Linked DNA regions of Bosea sp. 685. The protein of the gene in region 1 interacts with the protein of each later gene in a pairwise test. Links are inferred from orthologs where the notes say so. Each region holds a gene or a part of one and is shown on either strand. Other genes may lie near its edges.

What was found.
Region 2: the proteins of RMR04_RS25390 (region 1) and RMR04_RS31665 interact in binary tests that used the Escherichia coli proteins (3 or more experiments, as listed by UniProt). The link is inferred for Bosea sp. 685 from one-to-one orthologs.

The regions. Positions count from the first base shown.
Region 1 is NZ_CP134779.1:5,165,769-5,177,154, forward strand. Bases 8,441-11,386 are described here. They hold RMR04_RS25390 (peptide deformylase), read right to left. Parts: upstream 10,202-11,386; coding sequence 9,680-10,201; downstream 8,441-9,679. Other genes in these bases: truA (tRNA pseudouridine(38-40) synthase TruA), read right to left, coding at 8,441-8,580; fmt (methionyl-tRNA formyltransferase), read right to left, coding at 8,716-9,645; RMR04_RS25395 (DNA recombination protein RmuC), read left to right, coding at 10,316-11,386. Outside these bases: RMR04_RS25335 (autotransporter outer membrane beta-barrel domain-containing protein), read left to right, coding at 1-272; rpoN (RNA polymerase factor sigma-54), read right to left, coding at 289-1,818; lptB (LPS export ABC transporter ATP-binding protein), read right to left, coding at 1,993-2,814; RMR04_RS25350 (LptA/OstA family protein), read right to left, coding at 2,932-3,678; LPS export ABC transporter periplasmic protein LptC, read right to left, coding at 3,680-4,462; RMR04_RS25360 (ribonuclease D), read right to left, coding at 4,587-5,201; RMR04_RS25365 (DUF805 domain-containing protein), read left to right, coding at 5,514-5,999; dapE (succinyl-diaminopimelate desuccinylase), read left to right, coding at 5,939-7,144; RMR04_RS25375 (hypothetical protein), read left to right, coding at 7,213-7,800; more of truA, read right to left, coding at 7,843-8,440. UniProt on the Escherichia coli protein: Removes the formyl group from the N-terminal Met of newly synthesized proteins. Requires at least a dipeptide for an efficient rate of reaction. N-terminal L-methionine is a prerequisite for activity but the enzyme has broad specificity at other positions.
Region 2 is NZ_CP134779.1:6,501,252-6,512,494, reverse strand. What follows is about bases 3,086-5,888. They hold RMR04_RS31665 (aspartate-semialdehyde dehydrogenase), read right to left. Parts: upstream 5,103-5,888; coding sequence 4,068-5,102; downstream 3,086-4,067. Other genes in these bases: RMR04_RS31660 (hypothetical protein), read left to right, coding at 5,551-5,888; RMR04_RS31670 (DMT family transporter), read right to left, coding at 3,086-3,858. In the rest of the region: RMR04_RS31695 (YybH family protein), read right to left, coding at 1-80; RMR04_RS31690 (ArsR/SmtB family transcription factor), read left to right, coding at 230-562; arsC (arsenate reductase (glutaredoxin)), read left to right, coding at 568-1,005; arsB (ACR3 family arsenite efflux transporter), read left to right, coding at 1,002-2,099; RMR04_RS31675 (histidine kinase), read right to left, coding at 2,312-2,815; more of RMR04_RS31670, read right to left, coding at 2,956-3,085; more of RMR04_RS31660, read left to right, coding at 5,889-6,630; RMR04_RS31655 (hypothetical protein), read left to right, coding at 6,865-7,170; RMR04_RS31650 (transketolase-like TK C-terminal-containing protein), read right to left, coding at 7,317-9,710; RMR04_RS31645 (AsnC family transcriptional regulator), read left to right, coding at 9,834-9,992; RMR04_RS31640 (hypothetical protein), read right to left, coding at 9,943-10,557; RMR04_RS31635 (Lrp/AsnC family transcriptional regulator), read left to right, coding at 10,749-11,234.

The DNA.
Region 1 (11,386 bases):
AGTTCGGCGGCCGTCGGCTGACGCTGTTTGGAGAACTCGGCTGGGGTCACGATTTCCTGCGCGACATGACCTTCGCGGCGAGCCTCTCGCCTGTGCCGGGCGCGAGCTTCGTCGTCGCCGGAGCCCGGCAGGAGCGCGACGCCGCCCTCGTCGCGGCGGGTGCCGATTACCAGATCGCGCCCAACATGACGCTGAGCGGCCGCTTCGACGGAACGCTTGCGGCCAACAGCAGGACCTATGCGGGCAACGCCGCGCTCAGGCTGAGCTTCTGAGGCGCGAGAGGGCGGCTCAGCGGCTGCCCATCGCCATCGCGACCTTCTCGCGGCGACGCTCCATCGATGAGGGAATGCGCAGCGATTCGCGGTATTTCGCGACGGTGCGCCGCGCGATGTCGATGCCTCCCGCCTTGAGCTTGGCGACGATGGCATCGTCCGAGAGTACGTCGGCCGGCGTTTCGTCGTCGATCATCTGCTTGATGCGGAAGCGTACCGCCTCGGCCGAATGCGCCTCGCCATAGCCGGTCGCGGCGATGGCGGCCGAGAAGAAGTACTTCATCTCGAAAACGCCGCGCGAGCAGATCAGATATTTGTTCGAGGTCACGCGCGAGACGGTCGATTCATGCATGCCGATGGCGTCCGCCACCGTCTTGAGGTTCAGCGGCCGCAGATGCTCGACGCCATGGGCGAAGAAGCCGTCCTGCTGGCGCACGATCTCGCTGGCGACCTTCAAGATGGTGCGGGCGCGCTGCTCCAGCGAGCGTGTCAGCCAGTTCGCGGTCTGCAGGCATTCGGCGATGAAGGCCTTGTCCTCGTCGCTGCGCGCCGCTCTGGAGACGCGCGCATGATAGGTCTGGTTGATCAGCACGCGCGGCAGCGTGTCGGGGTTGAGGTCGACCAGCCAGGAGCCGTCAGGCGCCGAGCGGATGAAGACGTCGGGCACCACCGTCTCGGCCGTCGAGCCGCCGAAGCCGCGCCCGGGCTTGGGATCGAGCCGACGGATCTCGGCGACCATATCGGCGATGTCTTCGTCATCGACGCCGCAGATACGCTTCAGCGCCGCGAAATCACGCTTGGCGACGAGATGGAGATTGGCGACCAGCACCTGCATCGCCGGGTCGAAGCGGTTGCGGTCGCGGAGCTGGATCGAGAGGCATTCGCAGACATCGCGCGCCGCGACGCCTGAGGGATCAAAGCCCTGGACGATGCTCAGGACGCCTTCGATCCGCGCCACCGTGATGCCGAGCCGCTCGGCCATCTCCGCGACCGGTTCGCCGAGATAGCCCGAATCATCCACCGCATCGATCAGATGCCGGCCGATGATCCGATCCGCTGGGTCGGTGATCGCCAGGTCGAGCTGGGTGCTGAGATGGTCATGGAGGGACGCCTCCACCGTCAGCCCGCTCTCGAAACCGTCCGGTCCCTCCTCGAAGGAGCCACCGGAGCCGCCATAGGCGCCGCCGATGATCGGCAGGGAATCGGCGCCGCGCGTGTCGAGCCGCGCCACGCTGGGCTGCTCACCCTGGAAGACGTTGTCGAGCCCGGTGCCGAGCCGGTTTTCCATGCCTTCCTGACTGTTCAGGCTCTCCGAGCGGGCAAAGGTCTCGGCATCGACAGCGAGCGGCCCGTCGCCGCCATTGGCGCGCAGGGGGCCCTCCGTCACATCGTCGCGCTCCAGCAACGGATTCCGCTCAAGCTCGCCCTCGACAAAGCTCTGCAGCTCCAGATGCGACAATTGCAGAAGCTTGATCGCCTGCAGGAGTTGCGGCGTCATCACCAGGGACTGACCCTGGCGCAGCTCCATGCGCGGCATCATCGCCATTGCGCTCGTAACCCTTTCATGCCAGCGCGCCATTTCGGCACGCTTCTTGCCTGTGGCTAGAGCCTAGCGGCGCGAGAGCGGCGCGTCAAAGCCCTTGCCTCAGCATTGAGCAGGGAAGTTAATGCGCTGCAGCATGAAGCCGCGATTGCGGCTGAATCATCCGGTCTCAGCGGCTCAGAGCCGGAAATCCTCGCCCAGATAAACCCGGCGGACGTCGGGATTGGCGATGATCTCGGCCGGCGAGCCTTCCGTCAGCACGCGGCCGGAGTGGATGATATAGGCGCGATCGACGAGGCCGAGCGTCTCGCGGACATTGTGGTCGGTGATCAGCACGCCGATGCCACGATCGGTCAATTGCCGCACCAGTGCCTGGATGTCGCCGACCGCGATCGGGTCGATGCCGGCGAAAGGCTCGTCGAGCAGGATGAAGGAGGGCTTGCCGGCGAGCGCGCGCGCGATCTCGCAGCGCCGTCGCTCGCCGCCTGACAGCGCGATCGAAGGCGCCTTGCGCAGCCTTGCGATGTTGAATTCCTCGAGCAGCTGGTCGAGCTGCCGCTCGCGCGCCTTGCGGTTGGGCTCGACCACTTCGAGCACGGCGCGGATATTGTCCTCGACGCTCAGGCCCCGGAAGATCGAGGCCTCCTGCGGGAGATAGCCGATACCGAGCCGGGCGCGCTGGTACATCGGCAAATCGGTGATGTCGTTGCCTTCGAGCGAGATGACGCCAAGATCGGCGGGGACGAGCCCGGTGATCATGTAGAAGATCGTGGTCTTGCCGGCACCGTTGGGGCCGAGCAGGCCGACGGCCTCGCCCTGGCGCACGAACAGGCTCGCCTCCGAGACGACCGTGCGCCCGCCATAGCTCTTGCGCAGCCCGCTGACGGCGAGCACACCCGGTCCGCCGATCGCTGCGGCGACCGGCGCGGTGTCAGTCCGCTCGCGCGCGCCGAACAAGCCGCGAATGCGGCCAAACAGGCCCGGCTCGCCGCGCGCCATGACGGCCTGTGGGATATCGGTTTGCGGCGTGTCGGAAATGGTCACTGCGAGCGCTGGCCTGGTCTGGGAACGGAGAGGGGCCGGCGCCCCGTGAGCGTGTCTTTACGAAGCAGATTCTTAGTTCGTCGGCGTGGCAGGGCGCGCACCGCCGGCAGCCGGCTTGGCAGGCGTGGTCTTGCCGGCCTCATTCTTGCCGGCCTCGGTCGAGTTCGGCACGAAGAAGCCCTGCACGCGGCCGGTCTTGTTCTCGACATTGGCGATGCCGGTGACGGTGTTGTAGGTCAGCTTCTCGCCGCGCGTGATGTTGGGACCATCATTCAGCGCGACATTGCCGGTCATGATCACGACATTGTTGGCGCGGTCGAAGACCGCATTATCCGAGGTCGCGGCCTGGGTCTTGGAGACCACCGTGACCGGCCCTTTGCACTCGATGCGCTTGATGCTGCTGTCATTCGCGTTGCCGCCGGCCGACGGCGCAGCGGCGGGTGCTGCGGTCGAAGCCGTCGCCTTCGCGGCTCCAGCACCACCCTGCTGGCCGTTGCGACCCTCGTAGAACACGGTCATCACCGTGCAGCGCACCGTCGTTTCGCCCTGCACCGCCACGACATTGCCGGTGAAGATGGCCCGATTCTCCTTGTCGAGCACATCGAGCTTGTCGGCGTCGATCTTGATCGGTTCCTTGCTGTCGCCGCCGAGCCCGCCGAGCGCCGAGTCGCCGCCGCCACGGGCCTTCTTGCCCTGCGCCTGGGCGGCCCCGGGAACCAGCGCGGCGAAGGCAAGCGCGGCAGTCAGGGCGAACAGGGCAGTCTTGCCAGCCTTGCCGGCCAGGGCGGTCTTGCCGGGAAGCTTTGACGCTTGGTGCATGTCACTGTCTCGTTTCGGTGTCGGGAAGGCCAGCGGGCGACGCCGCCGCGCCGTCTGCCGGAACAAGCTGGCGCGGCGCCAGCAGTTCCGGCGCCGGCGTGCTGCCTTGACGTTCGGGGCCGGCAAGCGTGCCGGCCGGAGCATTCTCGATAACCGCACGGACGTGTCCCTGGAAAGCGATCAGCGCACCATTATCCTTCACATCGAGCGTATCGGCATCAATGGTGGTCGTGCCGAGATTGACCTTGACCGGCTCCTTCGAGACCACCGTGCCGCCTTTGAAGTCGATATCGGCGGTGCGCATGTGGATGTCATAGCCCGTTTCGGTACGGACATGGACATCGTCGACGAGCTGGAGCTTTTCCTTCTGCGTATCGAACAAGCCCGTCCGCGAGCTCACCGTGACCCAGCCCTCGCGTTCCATCTGGATCCGAGCCGTCAGCGTCATCAGCTCGACCTGCGTCGGGTTGCGGATATCCTGCAAGGCGGCCTCGGCGTTGACTTCATAGGGCCGGTTATCCTTGCGGTAGCCGGAGAGCTTGGGCGTCTCCATCTTGACCTTGCCGTTCGAGATGCCGACCGCGCCGAGCGACACATTCGCCAGGCCGCGCAACGGATTCAGGAACGGCGCCACGACCAGGCCGAGCACCGCGACGACCGCAGTGATCGGGATGGCGCGGCGCAGCAGGCGCACCAATAGCGTATGCCGGCGCGCCGCCTTGAAGGCAGCCAGCCGGTGGGCGGCGTTCCCTGAGGACGGCCCAGTCCAGTCGTTCGATGTCATAGCCACAGTCATGCCCCGCGCAATGGCAGTCGCTAACGGCTTTTTCGTGTCACCAGCCTGGCGGCATCGCGCCCCTCGCGCCGCCTGCTTTGCTCCAGACAGACGCTGGATGACTTAGAATTTGTCAAGTATGCGCGAAGATATCGTTTTCCGCCCAGCCGGCGAGATCGAGCTCGGCGCGATGGGGCAGGAAGCCGAAACAGGCCTGCGCCAGCTCGGTGCGGCCCTCCCGCGCCAGCATCGCATCCAGCCGCGCCTGCAGCGCATGCAGATGCAGCACGTCGGACGCTGCGTAGGTGAGCTGCGCCTCGCTCAGTGTGTCGGCGCCCCAATCCGAGGATTGCTGCTGCTTCGACAATTCGATTCCCAACAGCTCCCGGACCAGATCCTTCAGGCCGTGGCGGTCGGTATAGGTGCGCGTCAGCTTGGAGGCGATCTTGGTGCAATAGATCGGGCCGGTGACGACACCGAAGGCCTGGCGCAGCACGGCGACGTCGAAGCGGGCGAAATGGAACAGCTTCAGCACCGACGGATCGGTAAGCAGGCGGATCAGGTTCGCCGGCTTCTCGCCGCCTTTCAGAATCTGCACGACATCGGCGGTGCCGTCGCCGCGCGAGAGCTGCACCACGCAGAGCCGGTCGCGATGCGGGTTCAGGCCGAGCGTCTCGGTGTCGATCGCGACGCTCGGGCCGGCAACGAAGCTGTCGGGCAGGTCACCGCGATGGAAACGGATGGTCATGGCGCAAACCTCGCTCTCGAGCAGGATGCGAAAAAGTGGGAACCGGTTTTTCGCATCAATCCTGCTCTAACTCTTTGATGAGAGACGGATTCAGATTTGAGATGGGATCACTCCGTGATTCCATCTCAAATCATCCGGCTCTCGCGGCGCAAGCGCCCCGTGAAACCTAACTGACGCATTCGCTGCGGCAGCCGCTCCGCAGCTAGCGGCGCGGCCGGCGCCATTCAAGCCTTTTCCGCGTTAACCTTCTATTCACCATAAACTTCCTCCGACCGCCGATGCATGCCAGAAATGCAGGATCGGAGCCTCACCATGTCCCTCTTCCGCCTGCTGACCGATTTGGACGGACGCATCGGCCTTAGCCGCTTCTGGCTCGGCAGCGCCCTGGTGGCGCTTATGCTTCTCGCGATCCAGCATGGCGCGCCGCATCTCGCCGGCCGGCATGCCGGCCCGATCATCGCCTTCGCCAATGCCTTTGCCCTGTTTCCCTGGGCCGCGCTGGCGGCCAAGCGCTCGACCGATCGCGGCGGCACGGCGCTGTTTGGCATCCTCTTGGTCTGCGCGATGGTACTGCCCGGCCAGCTCAAGCCGTTCCTGTCATCCTATGCCTGGGGGCCTTCGCTCGACACGATTGCGCTGCTTGCCTGGCTGGTCGCTCTCGTCGATCTGGGGATGCTGCCTTCCGCCCATGACGACGACCGGGTTGCGGAGGCCGCGGCCGATGCTAAAGCGAGAGCATGGACCAGCAGCTCGACACACCCCTCCTCACCTTCGACCCAACCGATCCCGTCGCCCTGACGCAGGCGCTGGTGCGCTGCCCGTCGGTGACGCCGGCAGAGGGCGGCGCCTTGTCGCTGCTCGCGGCCGTGCTGGCTTCGGCAGGCTACAGTGTGCACCGTCCCGTCTTCGGCGCGGACGGCATGCCCGATATCGAGAACCTCTATGCCCGCATCGGCACGGAGGGACCCGTCCTCGCCATCGCCGGCCACAGCGATGTCGTGCCGGTCGGCGACGCCGAGGCCTGGACGCGCGATCCCTTCGGCGGGGAGATCGTCGACGGCGTGCTCTATGGGCGCGGCGCCTGCGACATGAAGGGCGGCCTCGCCGCCATGATTTCCGCCGCCTTGCGCTTTCGCCGCGACAATCCGCAGGCCCCCGGCTCGATCGCCTTCCTGATCACCGGCGATGAGGAAGGCCCCGCCATCAACGGCACGGTCAAGCTGCTGGCTTGGGCGCAGAGCCAAGGCCAGCGCTTCGACCACTGCCTGCTCGGCGAGCCGACCAATCCCGCGAGCATGAGCGACATGATCAAGATCGGCCGACGCGGCTCGCTGACCGGCAAGCTCACCGTCCTCGGCAAGCAGGGCCATGTCGGCTACCCCCACCTCGCCGACAATCCGATTCGCGGCATGGTGCGATTGCTGGCGGCGCTCGACGCGACACCGCTCGATGGTGGCACGACGCATTTCGCCCCGAGCAATCTCGAGGTCACGACGCTCGACGTCGGCAATCCCTCGAGCAATGTCGTGCCGGCGCAGGCCAAGGCCGTGTTCAACATCCGCTTCAACGACAGCTGGACCCCGGAGACACTCGCCGCCGAGATCGAGCGGCGTTTGCGCGAGGCAGCCGGCAACCTGGTGCGGTACGAGCTGACCTTCCAGCCGACCAACGCTGTCGCCTTCCTGACCGAGCCCGGCCCCTTCGTCGCCATGGTCGCGGATGCGGTCGAGGCCGAGACCGGCAAGCGCCCGGCGCTGTCGACCACCGGCGGCACCTCCGACGCCCGCTTCATCAAGACCTATTGCCCGGTGGTGGAGTACGGCGTCGTCGGCCAGACCATGCATCAGATCGATGAGCGCGTCGCTGTGGCGGACCTGACGGCGCTGGAGCGGATCACGCACAGGCTGCTCGACAGCTATTTTGCAGTGCAACATAAGCCTTGACCATCCCGGTCGACGTGCCAATATGAGCCTTAGACGAAAGTCTAAGATTGATTATTGGAGTGTCGGCCATGGCGCTTGCTGCCGATGATGTGGCGCGCTCTCTGCGCGGCTCGTGGCGTCTGATGTCGCAAGGCGCCAAGGCGCTTCCCGAACTCGATTTGTCGAGCGAAGGCTTCCTGCGCTCCTATGGCGCAGCCATCCTGACGCTGCCGGCCGTGATCGCGGTCCTGGCGGCGGAGCGGGCGATGTCGGGCCTGCCCAATGCCGAAGGGCTGTTCCATTCGCCTCCGCTGGTCGTCGCGGTGCTGGCCTCGCAGGCGGCCGCCTTCCTCTGCGTCCCCGGCCTGCTGATCGCGCTCGCTCCACGCCTGGTACGATCGCCCGCTCTCTCCGGCTTCATCATCGCCTGGAACTGGACGGAGATCCTCGCGGCGGGGCTGCTCGCTGTGCCAGCCATGGTCTACGCCATCGGTTGGTCGACGCCGACCATCGCCACGATGCAATGGCTCGGATTCGCGGCGATCGTCGCCCGCCTGCGTTATGCCGCGGCCAAGGCAACCCTCGGCGCGGAAGGCGGCCTCCCCCTGATGATCGTCTGCGCGAGCTTTCTGGGTCAGTTCGCCGTGGCAAGGCAGCTGGGATTGTGGGGCTTCTAGCGTTAGCGCGCCCTGGCTCGGAAACACCCAAGCGGCACGAGCTTAGTAATCCACGCCCGCCAGATAAAGCCCCGAGGGCGGCGCCAGCGCGGCGCATTGCGAGCGGTCGCGCGCGGCCAGAACCTTGCCGAGCTTGTTTTCCGGCCAACGCCCGGCCCCGACCATCTTCAGGCAGCCGACCATGGAGCGGACCTGATGATGCAGGAAGGAGCGGGCATGGACATAGGCCACGATCTCGGCCCCCTCGCGTCGGACGTCGAAGCGGTCGAGCGTGCGCATCGGGCTGTTGGCCTGGCATTCGGCGGCACGGAAGGTGGTGAAGTCGTGATGGCCCAGCAGCGCCTTGGCCGAGCGGTCCATCGCCTCGTGGTCGAGCTTGACCGGCACGTGCCAGAGCCGATTCAGATCGAGCGCCGGCTGGGCGCGACGGTCGAGGATGCGGTAGATGTAATAGCGTCGCTTTGCCGAGATGCGGGCGTCGAAATCATCGGGCACGACCTCTGCGCTGACGACAGCGACAGGCAGGTGTTTCAGCCGCGCATTGGTCGCATCGCGCACGACGTCGCTGCGCCAGTCCTTGTCGAGATCGACATGGGCGACCTGATGCGTCGCATGCACCCCGGCATCGGTGCGGCCGGCGCAATGCAGGCGCACGGCATGACCGCAGAAGCCTTCGATCGATTCCTCGACGCTCTGCTGCACCGACGGCCCGTTAAGCTGACGCTGCCAGCCCGAGAACGGCGTACCGTCATATTCTATGACGAGCTTGTAGCGCGGCATCAGAATCGAGCGCCCCGCAAACCATCATGCGCGCCGTCATCCCGGACAAGCGGCCCTCGGGTCCGGCCTTCGGCCGGCCCAAGGACAGGCTCCGCCGCGCTGATCCGGGATGACGTGGAGGGAAATGCTGCCATGTCAGACCTTATCGCCGGCCTCTAACCTGGCGCCGCGCAGGAATTCCGCCCCGGTGACAGGCCGCCCGCCGGCGCGCTGGACCTGCAGCAGCCTCACCGCGCCCTCCGCACAAGCGACCGTGCCCTCGCCATCGAGCAAAGTGCCGGGCTCGGCCGCCCCGCCCGCCAGCGCCGTGCGCAAGATCTTCAGCCGCTCCGGGCCCTTGCCGAGATCGACCTCGGCGAAGGCGCCGGGAAAGGGCGAGAGGCCGCGCACGAGGTCATGCACCTGCTTGGCTGGACGCGCCCAGTTCAACTTCGCCTCGGCATTGCCGATCTTGGCGGCGTAGGTCACGCCCTCCTCCGGCTGCGGCGTGAAGCGCAAGCCGCCGCGGCCGAGCGCCGCAAGCGCGCGCACCATCAGATCCGCTCCCAGCGGCGCCAGCCGGTCGTGCAATTCGCCCGCCGTCATGTCGGGGCCGATCGCCAAGCTCTCGACCATGCCGACAGGGCCGGTATCGAGGCCCGCTTCCATCTTCATGACGCAAACGCCGCTCTCGGCGTCGCCGGCCATGACAGCGCGCTGAAGCGGGGCCGCGCCGCGCCAGCGCGGCAGCAGCGAGGCGTGGAGATTCAGGCAGCCGAGCTCCGGCAGATCGAGGATCGCCTGGGGCAGGATCATGCCATAGGCGACGACGACCGCGACATCCGCCTGATGCGAGGCGATGGTCTCGACCGCCTCTTCCGACTTCAGGGTCTTGGGCGTGAAGACGGGGATGCCGAAGCGCTCAGCGGCTCGCTGCACCGGCGAGGGCTTGAGATCGAGCCCCCGGCCCGCCTGCGCCGGGGCGCGGGTGTAGCAGGACACGACCTCGTGGCCTTGCCCGATGATCTCGGTCAGGGTCGGCACGGCGAAATCGGGCGTGCCCATGAAGATGACGCGTAAACTCATACGCTGAACATGACCCTAACCATAGCCTTTGCGCTCACGCCGCGCTTTCGCGCTTGGCGACCTTGGCGAAGCGCTTGGTCACGCGCTCACGCTTCAGCCGCGACAGATAATCGATGAACAGCACACCGTTGAGATGGTCGACCTCATGCTGCAGGCAGGTGGCAAGCAGGCCCTCGGCCGCGATCTCCAGGGTCTTTCCGTCCAGATCCATATAGCGCAGCTTGATCGAGGCCGGCCTTTCGACATCCTCGTAATATTCGGGGATCGAGAGACAGCCCTCCTCATGGATGTTCGTCTCCTGCGAGGTCCAGATCACCTCCGGATTGATGAAGACCATCGGGACCTTCTCTTCGTCGTCGCTCTTCGAGAGATCGATCGTCACGATGCGCTTGGGCACGCCGATCTGGATCGCGGCGAGGCCGATGCCGGGCGCGTCATACATCGTCTCCAGCATGTCGGCGGCGAGCGTCTTGATCTCGGGAGTGATCGTATCGACCGGCGCAGAAACCTGGCGCAGGACGGAATCGGGCAGGATAACGAGTGGACGAATGGCCATGGGGGCTCTGCGCGGAATTTTTCGAGGTTGCCGCGACATAAGCACTTGTACGCAAGCGGTCAAACTGTTCCGCTTTCGTTCGAAATCATCGCCCGAATCTGCTAGGCTCTTCCGATGAAAGAGATCGCCTTCATCCTGCTCGACCGTCCCGTAACCTGGGCCGAGGCCGCGCTCGGCTTCGCGGGCTTGAGTCTCCTGCTGCTCGTGCTGGTCGTCGTCTCATCCTGGCGCGGCGCCTCGCGGCGCGCGCTCGAGGCCGCCATGGCGGCTGAGCGCGCTCGCGAGATGGATGACAAGGTCGCCGAAATGAACCGCAGCCAGGCGGAACTGTCGGGCCGCCTGCAGTCGATGGCCGAGATCCTCTCGACGCGGCAGGGCGACCTCGCCCGCCTCGTCGCCGAGCGGATGGATGGTTTGCGCCAGCAGGTCGGCGCCGGGCTGGAGCAGAATGTCCGCCAGACCTCCGAGAGCCTCGGCAAATTGCAGGAGCGGCTCGCCGTCATCGACTCCGCCCAGAAGAACCTGACCGACCTCACCTCCGAGGTGGTGACGCTGAAGGACGTGCTCTCGAACAAGCAGGCACGCGGCGCCTATGGCCAGGGCCGCATGGAGGCGATCATCCGCGACGGGCTGCCCGCCGCCTTCTTCGCCTTCCAGCCCCAGCTCTCCAACGGCAAGCGGCCCGATTGCATGGTGACCCTGCCCGGCGACGGGCGCGGCCTGGTGATCGACGCGAAATTCCCGCTGGAAAGCTTCACCCTGCTGCGCGAGGCGCGCGGCGACGAGGCGAAGAAAGCGGCAGGCGTGCGCGTCCGCAACGATGTCGGCGTGCATGTGAAGGACATCGCCGAGCGTTACTTCCTGCCCGGCGAGACGCAGGATCTGGCCCTGCTCTTCGTGCCGTCTGAATCGATCTATGCCGATCTGCACGAGCATTTCGACGACGTGATCCAGAAGGCGCATCGCGCCCGGATCATGATCGTCTCGCCCTCGCTGCTGGCGCTCGCGATCCAGCTGATGCAGTCGCTGGTGCGCGACGCCCGCATGCGCGAGGAGGCGCAGGTGATCCAGTCCGAGGTCGGCAAGCTGCTCGTCGATGTGCGCCGTCTCGGCGACCGGGCCGAGAAGCTCGACCAGCATTTCCGCCAGGCCCAGGAGGATGTCTCCGGCATCCGCACTTCGGCC
Region 2 (11,243 bases), 1.3 Mb from region 1 along the record:
GCGACATGGGCGAGTGCCGTTTTCAGCACGTCGAGGGCAACCCCGAAGGCCTCTTTCGCCGATAGTGATGCGCTGTCCATTCCGCCCTCCTGCAAGTCCATGAGGCTAGCATGACCGGCAGGGCGTCAGGCAAGGGCGGCCGCCGCAAAACCGCATCGGCAAACCGAGACAGCCGTCGTCCGGAGAATGACGGGCTTGCATGATTCGTAATATCCATTAATCTGGATATATGGAAATCGAAACAGCCATCACCGCGCTCGGCGCATTGGCGCAGGCGACCCGCCTCGACAGCTTCCGTCTGCTGGTTCGCCATGAGCCCGCAGGCCTGGCCGCCGGCGAGATCGCCCGCCTTCTCGACGTGCCGCAGAACACCATGTCGGCGCATCTGGCGACGCTGTCGCGCGCAGGCCTCGTCACATCGGAAAGGCGCAGCCGCTCGATCGTCTACCGCGCCGATCTGGATGGTTTGCGCGGGCTGACCCTCTTCCTCGTCAAGGATTGCTGCGCCGGAAAGCCCGAGCTTTGCGCACCGCTGATCGCCGAACTGACCCCGTGCTGCTGACTGGAATGCACATGAGCACCGACATCGTCATCTACCACAACCCGGCCTGCGGCACCTCGCGCAACACGCTGGCGATGATCCGCAATGCCGGCATCGAGCCGCATGTCGTCGAATATCTGAAGACGCCCCCAGTCAGGGCGCTGCTGGTCCAGCTGATCGCCCGCGCGCGCCTGGCGCCGCGCGATCTGCTGCGCGAGAAGGGCACGCCCTATGCCGAGCTCGGCCTTGGCGAGATGTCCTTGCCCGACGATGCGCTGATCGACGCGATGCTGGCGCACCCCATCCTGATCAACCGGCCGCTGGTGGTTTCACCGCTCGGCGTCAAGCTCTGCCGGCCCTCCGAAGCCGTGCTGGACTTGCTGCCCGCCTCCCAGCAGGGCGCTTTCGCCAAGGAGGATGGCGAGCGCGTCATCGACGAGACCGGAACGAGGATTTCGGCATGACGACCGCGCCTGCGCCCGAAAGGCTCTCCTTCCTCGATCGCTACCTGACGCTCTGGATTTTTGCGGCGATGGCGCTCGGCATCGCGCTTGGCACAGTCTTCACCGGCCTGCCCGCCGCGCTCGAGAGCCTCTCGATCGGCACGACCAACATCCCGATCGCGATCGGCCTGATCTTGATGATGTACCCGCCGCTGGCGCGCGTCCGCTATGAGGAATTGCCGGCCGTCTTCGCCGACAAGCGCGTATTGGCGCTGTCGCTGGTCCAGAACTGGCTGATCGGCCCCGTCCTGATGTTCGCGCTGGCGGTGATCTTCCTGCGCGATCAGCCGCATTACATGACCGGGCTGATCCTGATCGGCCTCGCGCGCTGCATCGCCATGGTGCTGGTCTGGAACCAGCTCGCCAAGGGCGACAACCAATATGTCGCCGGCCTCGTCGCCTTCAACTCGCTCTTCCAGATCCTGTTCTTCAGCGTCTATGCCTGGTTCTTCCTCAGTGTTCTGCCGCCGCTGTTCGGGCTGGAGGGCAGCGTCGTCGCGGTCAGCTTCTGGACGATCGCGCAAGCGGTTGCGATCTATCTCGGCATCCCCTTCCTGGCCGGCTATCTGACACGGCGCATCCTGACCGCGCGCCAAGGCCAGGAATGGTACGAGGAAACCTTCCTACCGCGCATCGGGCCGGTCACGCTGGCCGCGCTGCTGTTCACCATCGTCGCAATGTTCGGGCTTAAAGGTAGCGATCTGCTGCGCCTGCCTTTCGACGCGGTGCGGATCGCAATCCCGCTGGCGCTGTATTTCGTGCTGCAGTTCCTGATCAGCTTCGCCATGGGTAAATGGATCGAGGCCGACTATCCCCGCACCACGGCCGTCGCCTTCACCGCCTCGGGCAATAATTTCGAGCTCGCCATCGCGGTTGCGATCTCCAGCTTCGGCCTCGCCTCGCCGGTCGCTTTTGCTGCCGTGATCGGCCCCCTGGTCGAGGTGCCGGTCCTCGTCCTGCTCGTCCATGTCGCGCTCTGGCTCGGCCGCCGCTGGTTTTCCCCGCCGGTACCAGCGACCGACCTCCCGGCCATCGCCGGGCGGGCAGCGCCCTGACAACCTCTAGGTCCTGGGCTTCCCCTTGCCGGGCACCGACAGAAGCCGGTTCGACGTCGTCGCTTCCAGAATGACCATCGTCGAGGTTTCGGCCTGAGGGCGTGTGCCGCCTGGAGCGCGCCATCGCCAATTATGTCTCGTCGCGCGCCCAGCTTCAGGGGCCGGAAGCCTCGCTGCGCCATGAACGCATCGAGGCGTGAGATTAGCGCATACTACTTCAGGCCCTTGAGGCTATTGATGATGCTGGAGAGGTCCTTGAGATTCTCGGTCTCGCCCTCGGGCGAAGCCCAATAGGTCAGGACGAGGCCCTTGGTATCGGTCACCTGCAGCAGCGTCAGGCTGACATGCGTCGGACCGTCCTCGTCCTTGCCGTTCCATTTGACCTGGACACCTTCGAGCCCGTTGATCGAGAAAGGCTTCTGCTCCTGGCTCGCCTGGTCGATGACGACATCCTTGCTCTTCAGCCATGTGACCGCGTCGGCGATCGCCTGCGCCGCATCCTTGAGCTCGGTGACCTCGACGGAGACATAGACGGTCTCGTCCTCCGAGGTCGACTGGACGCCCTTGTCGATCTCGCTCGATTCCCAACCATCCGGCAGCGTGATCACCGCGACCGGATTGGGGTCGGGGATCGAATAGGTCTTGGCCGCTGCGAGTAGCGGAAATGCGACGAGGCAGGTGGCCGTCAGAACGGTGCGGATGAAAGCGGATGGCATCGAGACTGTCCTTGAGAGAGGGTGCCCGCTTTTCACGCCGGCCCCGCATACTACAAGACCGTACGGCATCCGCCTAACCCTGCGCCTCGCTGGGGAAGCTCGCGTCCCGGGGCGAGCAGGATGCCGGAAGCACTCCTGTCTCAGGCGCTCAGCAGCCGCGCCTTGATGCGCTCGCGATGCGCGGTGTAGAGGCCCGACCCCGCAATGATCACCGCACCGACCAGCGTCCAAATATCGGGCAGAACGGCGAACAGGAAAAAGCCGAAGATCGCGGCCCAGAGCAACTGCATATAGGAGAACGGCGCCAGCAGCGAAGCGTCGGCGTGGCGGAAGGCCTGCACCACCAGCCAGTGGCCGATCGTCGAGGTGGCGCCGACGAAGACGCCGAGCCAGACCATCTCCGCCGTCAAGGGCTGCCAGGTGAAGGGCATCACCGCGCTGACGATCGCAAAGCCGATCATCGCCGAATAGGCCAAGGTCGTCAGCGGGCTCTCGGTCCGGCTCATCATGCGGGTCACGATCAGCGCGAAGGCCCAGGTCGAGGCCGAGACGACCGGCAGCAGCGAGGCGAGCTGGAAGCCGGCCCCGCCCGGCCGCACCACGATCAGCACGCCGAGCAGCCCGACCAGCGTCGCGGTCCAGCGCCGCCAGCCGATGGTTTCGCCCAGGATCGGGATCGACAAGGCCGTGACGAACAAGGGCGCGATGAAGCTCGTCGCCGTGGCATCGGCGATCGGCAGATATTTGAGCCCGATCACGAACAGGATCGAGGAGCCCGTGACTCCGAGGCCGCGCAGGAACTGCAGCATCGGCTTGCGCGTCCGCAACCGCTCCAGGCCGCCGCTGCGCGCCACGATGGCGAGCATGATCACGGTGAAGACGCTGTAGCGCAGCCAGGTGATCTGCAGGGGCGGCACCGTCGTGGTGAGCAGCTTCGAGACCACGTCCGACGCGGTCAGGAAGAAGGTCGACAGCAGGATCAGCCCGATGCCGCGAAAGGCATTGTCGCGACGCAGCGGCAACGCCGCCGTCACAGGCGGCAAGGGTGTCGGTTCTGGGTGGGGAGCGTTTGGCAAATCATCGACGCGCGGGATTGAAACGCGACGCTAATCGATTTGATCGGTCCCGCGTTGCGCAAAGATCGAACGGCGACCATGCATGGCCGCGCCAAGGCATCGGCACAGCAACAAGACCCATCAAGAAAAAGGCGGGCTTTTGGCCCGCCTCGATCAGCAGATAACTGCGCCTCGCGTCACGCCGCCTGCTTGCGCGGCTGGATCAGCTTGCGGTTGATCAGCACCTCGGCGATCTGCACCGCGTTCAGCGCCGCGCCCTTGCGCAGATTGTCGGAGACGCACCAGAAGGCGAGGCCGTTCTCGACCGTGCTGTCCTCGCGGATGCGCGAGATATAGGTCGCGTCCTCGCCGGCCGCCTCATGCGGGGTGATGTAGCCGCCAGGCTCGTGCTTATCGATGACGAGGATGCCGGGAGCGGTGCGCAGCACCTCGCGCGCCTCATCGGCCGTGATCGGCTTCTCGCACTCGATGTTGACGCTCTCGGAATGGCTGATGAAGACCGGCACGCGCACGCAGGTCGCGGTCAGCTTGATCTTCGGATCGAGGATCTTCTTGGTCTCCGCCATCATCTTCCACTCTTCCTTGGTGAAGCCGTCCTCCATGAAGACGTCGATCTGCGGGATGAGATTGAAGGCGATGCGCTTGGGGAACTTCTTCGTGGTCATCTCACCGGCAGCGAAGATCGAGCGCGTCTGGTTGAAGAGCTCGTCCATCGCCTCCTTGCCGGCGCCGGAGACCGACTGATAGGTCGAGACGACGACGCGCTTGATCACATACTTGTCGTGCAGCGGCTTCAGGGCCACGACGAGCTGGGCGGTCGAGCAGTTCGGGTTGGCGATGATGTTCATCTTGGTGAAGCCTGCGGCAGCCGCCGCGTTCACCTCCGGCACGATCAGCGGCACGTCGGGATGCATGCGCCAGGCCGAGGAGTTGTCGATGACGACGCAGCCCTGCGCGCCGATCTTGGGCGACCATTCCTTGGAGACCTCGCCGCCGGCCGACATCAGGCAGATATCGGTGTCGGAGAAGTCGTAATGCTCCAGCGCCTTCACCTTCAGGACCCTGTCGCCGAAGGAGACCTCGGTGCCGATAGACCGGGAAGAGGCGAGTGCTACGACCTCGCTGACCGGGAAAGCGCGCTCGGCCAGGATATCGAGCATCTCATGGCCCACATTACCCGTGGCGCCGACAATCGCGACCTTGAAGCTCATTGTGATGGTCCTTTTGGATGAAACCGGTTTGGTCTCCCCCGGGATGCCGGCCCGCTCGATAATGTGAAGCAGGTTCGGCGATTATCCCCGCCGGGGGGAGAGAACCCGGAACCGAGGCGAAGGTCAGCGCGACGTAACCGTTTTACCGGTCGCCGTTTTGGTCGTGCGTTTCGTCGTCTGACGGACGTTCACAGGGCCAATCCCGAAGGGCTGAAGGCTTCGCGTCGGCGCTAGGCGGGTTGCCCCGCGCGCCTTGCGCCAAGTCAAAACACCCAAGGCGGCCAAAAGTCAACGTCCCCCGCTGTTAACCCTGCTCCTTGACCTCGGATTTACGCTGTTCGCGGATTGCCCGCCGGCGGTAACCCGGCGCTGACTCACAGCCGGCCAGTGTCCGCGCGGGTGAAGACGAGCCGTGCACATGACACGGCCATTAAGGCGAGTTCCGGTCGTGTCGCGTAATGTCTCATCGATCCTGCTCAGCGCGGCCCGTTCGCATTGGCCGGCGATGGCAGCCGCCGCCAACGCCGCGATCGTTCGGGTCAAGCCTCGTCTTGTGCGCTTCGACGGCGTCACGACGCTGATCCGCTGTGCCGACGCGATCGAAACCGGCTTCGCCATGCTGCTGCGCGGCGCCTTCGCCGCTTTCGGCCGTCGCGGCTCGGCCCTGAGTAGCGGCCTGGGCCTGACCGGCGGGCTGGTCTGGCGCGGGATCGCCGCCCTGACCGGCATCGGCCTGACGGCGAGCCTCGTCACCGCCTTGTCCGCCGCCGGCGACAGCGAGCCCAGCCTCGCCAGCCTGACAATTCCCGCCGCCAGCGAGAGCCGCCCGGTCCGCGACGTGCTCCTGGAGCCGCGCCAGCAGGCGCTCATTGGCGACAGCTGGTTCAAGATTGCCAAGCCGATCGCGATGTTCGGCCTGGAATCGCCCGAACTCGAGCGCCAGCAGCCGGCCTATGAGGCGATGCGCAGCCAGGACGGCGCCCGCCGTCAGGACACGCTAAGCTTCGGCGCTTTTGAGACCGACAAGCCGCATCTGCGATTGCGCCTGCTCGTCACCCATAACAATGAGGCGCGGCCCCACCCCTTCGTCATCGCATTGGTGCGCGAGGCCTCCGAGCGCGGCATGTCGATCCAGCGCAGCGGCGTTCCGACCTCGATCGAGACCCGCTTCGGCACGGTCGAGACCGCCGATACGACGCTGAGCGACGGCGATGCCAGCCGCCCCTGCATCGCCTTCCGCAAGAGCCCAGGCGACAAGAGCGCAGGCGACCTGCCGCTCGGCCTCAGCGGCTGGTGGTGTGGCGCGCCCGGCCGACCGGCCGACCGCCAGCAACTGGTCTGCCTGATCGACCGGATCGACCTGCTCGCCGCCGGCGAGGACAAGGCCCTGCGCTCAGCCTTCTCGCGCACCGAGCTCGCCCGCCAGCCGGCCTGCGCGCCGCCGCGCCTCTCGGCCACCGGCCGCAAGGCCTCCTGGCTCGACGCCGACGGCTCCGCCCCCGCGCTGAAGACGGTGGCAAGGCGCTAACCACCGCGTCATTCCGAGCTCGACCCCACGGATCGCCCCGGAATGACGGGGATGTTTCCGCGCCAGGACACTCGGCCTCGAAGAGCTGCGGGCACTCACCGCGCAAAATCTCACTTTCGCGTGCTTCGCCTCTGGCGAAGGCAAACAAAAGCGTTAACTACGAGGGAGTATCGTCGCGTCATCCCGCATCGTGATAGATGCCCCGCCGCCCGTCGCCTCAGGAGACCTTTCGTCATGCGTTCCTTCCAGCGTTTCGCCGCCGGCTTCGGCCTCTCGCTCGTGGCGCTGACCGTCGCGACGACGATCGCCGAGGCGCAGAACCGCCGCGCCCCGCTGCGCGTCACCGTGCAGAAGCGCAGCTACTTCGACCTCGGCAATGTCGTGCCGGTCGGCTCGATGAACAATTACGCCAGCCAGCATTTCGCCGCCACGCCGGTCTATGCCAGCACCGGCGAATTCTACGGCGAGGGCACCTTGCCGGGCCGCATCGGCTCCGGCGTCAACCCCTTCGCCAACAGCTTCTCGACCCCCCGCTTCTGAGCGCGGGTGTCATACCGCACGCGCTGCAGCACGAAGTGTTGCTGCGCAGATGCGGGACCGCGCGACGAAAAGGCACCTCTTTCTGGTGACGGTCCCGTGTCTGCGCAGCGGCATGAATGCCGCAGCGCGCACGGGATGACAGCACCCTACGGCAGCGCCTTCAGATAGCGCACCGGCCGGCCTGGCGCCGCCGCTTGCGCGGCATGCACGATCGCATTCGCATCGATGCCGAAATGGCGGTAGAGGTCGGCGACCGTGCCGGTCTGGCCGAAATGCTCGACGCCGAGCGCCTTCTGCTTGTGGCCATGCACGCTGCCGAGCCAGGCCAGCGTGGCGGGATGCCCGTCCAGCACCGAGACGATGCCGCAATCGCGGGACAGCTCGCCGAGCAGGCGCTCGATATGGCTCGTCGCCTGCTGGTTGCCGCGCTGGCGCGCCCGCTCGGCCGCCTGCCAGCCGGCATTGAGCCGATCGGCGGAAGTGATCGCGAGCAGGCCGACATCGCGCCGGTCCTCACCCAGCAGCCCGACGGCCTCGATAGCCTCCGCCGCGACCGCGCCGGTATAAGCGACCACCACCGAGGCGTTGGGGCCGGGCTTGCGCAGCCAATAGGCGCCGTCGATGATCGCGTGCTCGAGCTCCGGCGTCATCGCCCGCTTCGGCTGCTCGAGCTGCAGCGTCGAGAGCCTCAAATAGACCGAGCCGCCGGTCTCGTCGCGCAGCCAGGTCCGCTCATTGGGGTCGCCCTCGCCATCCCTCTGCAGATAGTCGAAGGACCAGCGCATCATCACCGAAAGCTCGTCGACGAAAGCCGGCTCGAAGGCGCAAAGCCCATCCTGGCTCATCCCGATCAGGGGCGTGGCGATCGACTGATGCGCGCCGCCCTCAGGCGCCAGCGTGACGCCCGAGGGCGTCGCCACCACCATGAAGCGCGCATCCTGGTAACAGGCATAGTTCAGCGCATCCAAGCCGCGCGAGATGAACGGGTCGTAGAGCGTGCCGATCGGGATCAGGCGCTCGCCGAAGATCGAATGCGACAGGCCCAGCGCCGAGAGATTGATGAACAGGTTCATCTCGGCAATGCCCAGCTCGATATGCTGGCCCTTGGGCGAGAACTCCCATTTCTGCATCGAGGGGATGCGCTCATCCTTGAAGGTGTCGGCCATCTCCGCCCTGGCGAACAGGCCGCGCCGGTTGACCCAGGGCCCGAGATTGGTCGAGACGGTGACGTCGGGCGCGGTCGTGACGATGCGGTCGGCCAAGGGCCCGCCGCGCTTGGCGAGATCGTCCAGGATCTTGCCGAAGCCCATCTGGGTGGACATCGTCGCCTGGATGCCAGCCTCCAGCACCTTGGGCACCGGCAATTTCGGCGCGCTCTTACGGCGCCGGCCCTCTGCGAAGAACGGCACCTTGTCGAGGAAGGCGCGAAGCTCGCTCTGCGGCAGCGACAGCCCTTCGAACAGATCCCACTCATGGCCGAGCCGGACCGCATTGGCGGTCTTGAAGCCCTCCATCTGATCCTTGGTCATCAGCCCGGCATGGTTGTCCTTGTGCCCGGCGAGCGGCAGGCCGAACCCTTTGACGGTATAGGCCAGGAAGCAGACCGGGCGGTCATGGTCGATCGCCTCGAAGGCTTCTAGGATCGACGGCAGGTCATGCCCACCGAGATTGCACATCAGCCTGGACAGCTCAGTGTCAGAGCGGCTCTCGATCAGCTTGGTGACCGGCCCCTGATCGCCGAGATCGTCCATCAGGCGCTTGCGCCAGGCCGCCCCGCCCTGGAAAGTCAGGGCGGAATAGAGCTGGTTCGGGCAGGAATCGATCCAGGCCTTCAGCCGCTCGCCGCCCTTCTCCTTGAAAGCGGCCTGCTGCAAAGAGCCGTATTTCAGCGTGACGACGTCCCAACCGAAATTCCTGAACATCTGCTCGAAGCGGTCATAGAGCCCTTCGCGGATGACGGCGTCGAGCGACTGGCGATTATAGTCGATCACCCACCAGGTGTTGCGCAGGCCGTGCTTCCAGCCCTCCATCAGGGCCTCGAAGATATTGCCTTCGTCGAGCTCGGCATCGCCGATCAGCGCGACCATGCGGCCGTCCTGGCGCTTCTCGCCCCAGCCATGCGCCTTGACGTAATCCTGCACCAGCGAGGAAAACAGCGTCTGCGCGACGCCCAGGCCGACCGAGCCGGTCGAGAAATCGACGTCGTCGATGTCCTTGGTGCGCGAGGGATAGCTCTGCGCGCCCTTGTAGCCGCGGAAATTCTCCAGCTTCTCGCGCGTCTGCAGCCCCATCAGATAGTTGATGGCGTGGAAGATCGGCGAGGCATGCGGCTTCACCGCGACCCGGTCCTGCGGCCTGAGCACGCCGAGATACAGCGCCGTCATGATGGTGGCGAGCGAGGCCGAGGAGGCCTGATGCCCGCCCACCTTCATGCCGTCCTCGCTGGCGCGGATATGATTGGCGTTGTGGATCGTCCATGAGGCGAGCCAGAGAATCTTCTTTTCCAGCTCGGCGAGAATGGGCAGGCGCGGATCGGACATGCATGTGCCTCCAAAAGAGGCCGTGATCATGCATGGTTTCCGCGGCGTTGGCAGCTAAAGACGTGAGCCGCGACTTCCCCAATTGGTGGTTTCCGCTAATCCCGGCCCTGAAAGCGAGAGACAATGCCAGATCATAAACTCGACGACATCGACCGCCGCATCGTCCACGCTCTCCAGGCCGACGGGCGCATGGGCATTCAGGATCTCGCCGGCAAGGCCGGGATCTCGCCAATCACTTGGGCGGCGGCGTCGGGCCCGGCCGCTGCAGGAGCCAGCTCGTGAAGTCCTCGGCGAAATTTCCCGTCAGCCTGTCTATCGGATCGGGCATGAAGGCCGCATCGACAAGCGTGCCGCCAATCCCCTCGCCGGCGCGTGCGACCGCCCGCAACCCTGGGTAGGACAGGACCGGCCGGCCGCTCTTCGCGTCGACGACTGTTACATCCGCCGTCATCTCATGAGGTCCACCGACCAGGATACGCTGGATGATCGAAGTCACGCGCAGATTGCGCAAGGTCACCATGACCTTGACAGGTTGCTGGCCGGTGAGCGCCGGCCTGAGCTCGCGTTCAAGCGCAGCGGCAATCTTGCCCGAAGCGGCCTTGGCGATGAAGGCGCGCGCCTCCGGCGTCTTCGACAACGCCTCCGACTCCGTTTCCGGCAGGCTCTTGCTGCGGGCATAGGCCCGGTCGCCATCGCCCCACCACAAGGTCGCGGCCGGATCGACCTCGACGGCGACGGAGGCCAGTCGCAGCGCCTCGCGCTGTTCCAGCGTCAGCGGGTTCGAGACGGTGACGCAGCCGGCAAGCCCGACAGCGAGAAAGGTTGCGACGATCAGACGGACGAGCATGTGGCCTCCCGGAAATGGAGACACCGCCGGTAGTTGAGCCGCCCCTTCCGAACAACCTGCACTCACATCGGCAACGCCGAGTTCCTACAACTGTTGCGGGAAAGCGACAGCCTTCGCACCCAAGGCACTGACACGCGGGATGCTGCCGCGCTCATCGGCCCGTGCTATCACCCGACCGGAAGCAGAAAACCATGCCAGATCACAAACTCGACGACATCGACCGCCGCATCGTCCAGGCTCTCCAGGCCGACGGGCGCATGAGCATTCAGGATCTCGCCGGCAAGGTCGGGCTCTCGCCCTCGCCTTGCGCGCGGCGCGTCCGGCTGCTGGAGGAGGCGGGCGTGATCAAGGGCTATGTCGCGGTCGTCGACCAGGACAAGCTCGGCCTGCCGGTCTCGGTCTTCGCCTCGATCAAGCTCGAGCGCCAGCGTGAGGAGGAGCTCGACCGCTTCGCGGCCATCGTCGCCCGTTGGCCCGAGGTCGCCGATTGCTATCTGATGACCGGGCCACGCGATTACTTGCTGCGCATCATCGTCAGCGACCTCGCCGCCTATGAGCGCTTCCTTAAGGACAAGCTGACCCGGCTCGACAATGTCGCCTCGATCGAATCGAGCTTCGCGCTCGGACAGGTGAAGCGTTCCTTCTCGGTCCCGGTGGAACTGGGCAAGGGCGTCTGAGGCAAGGAC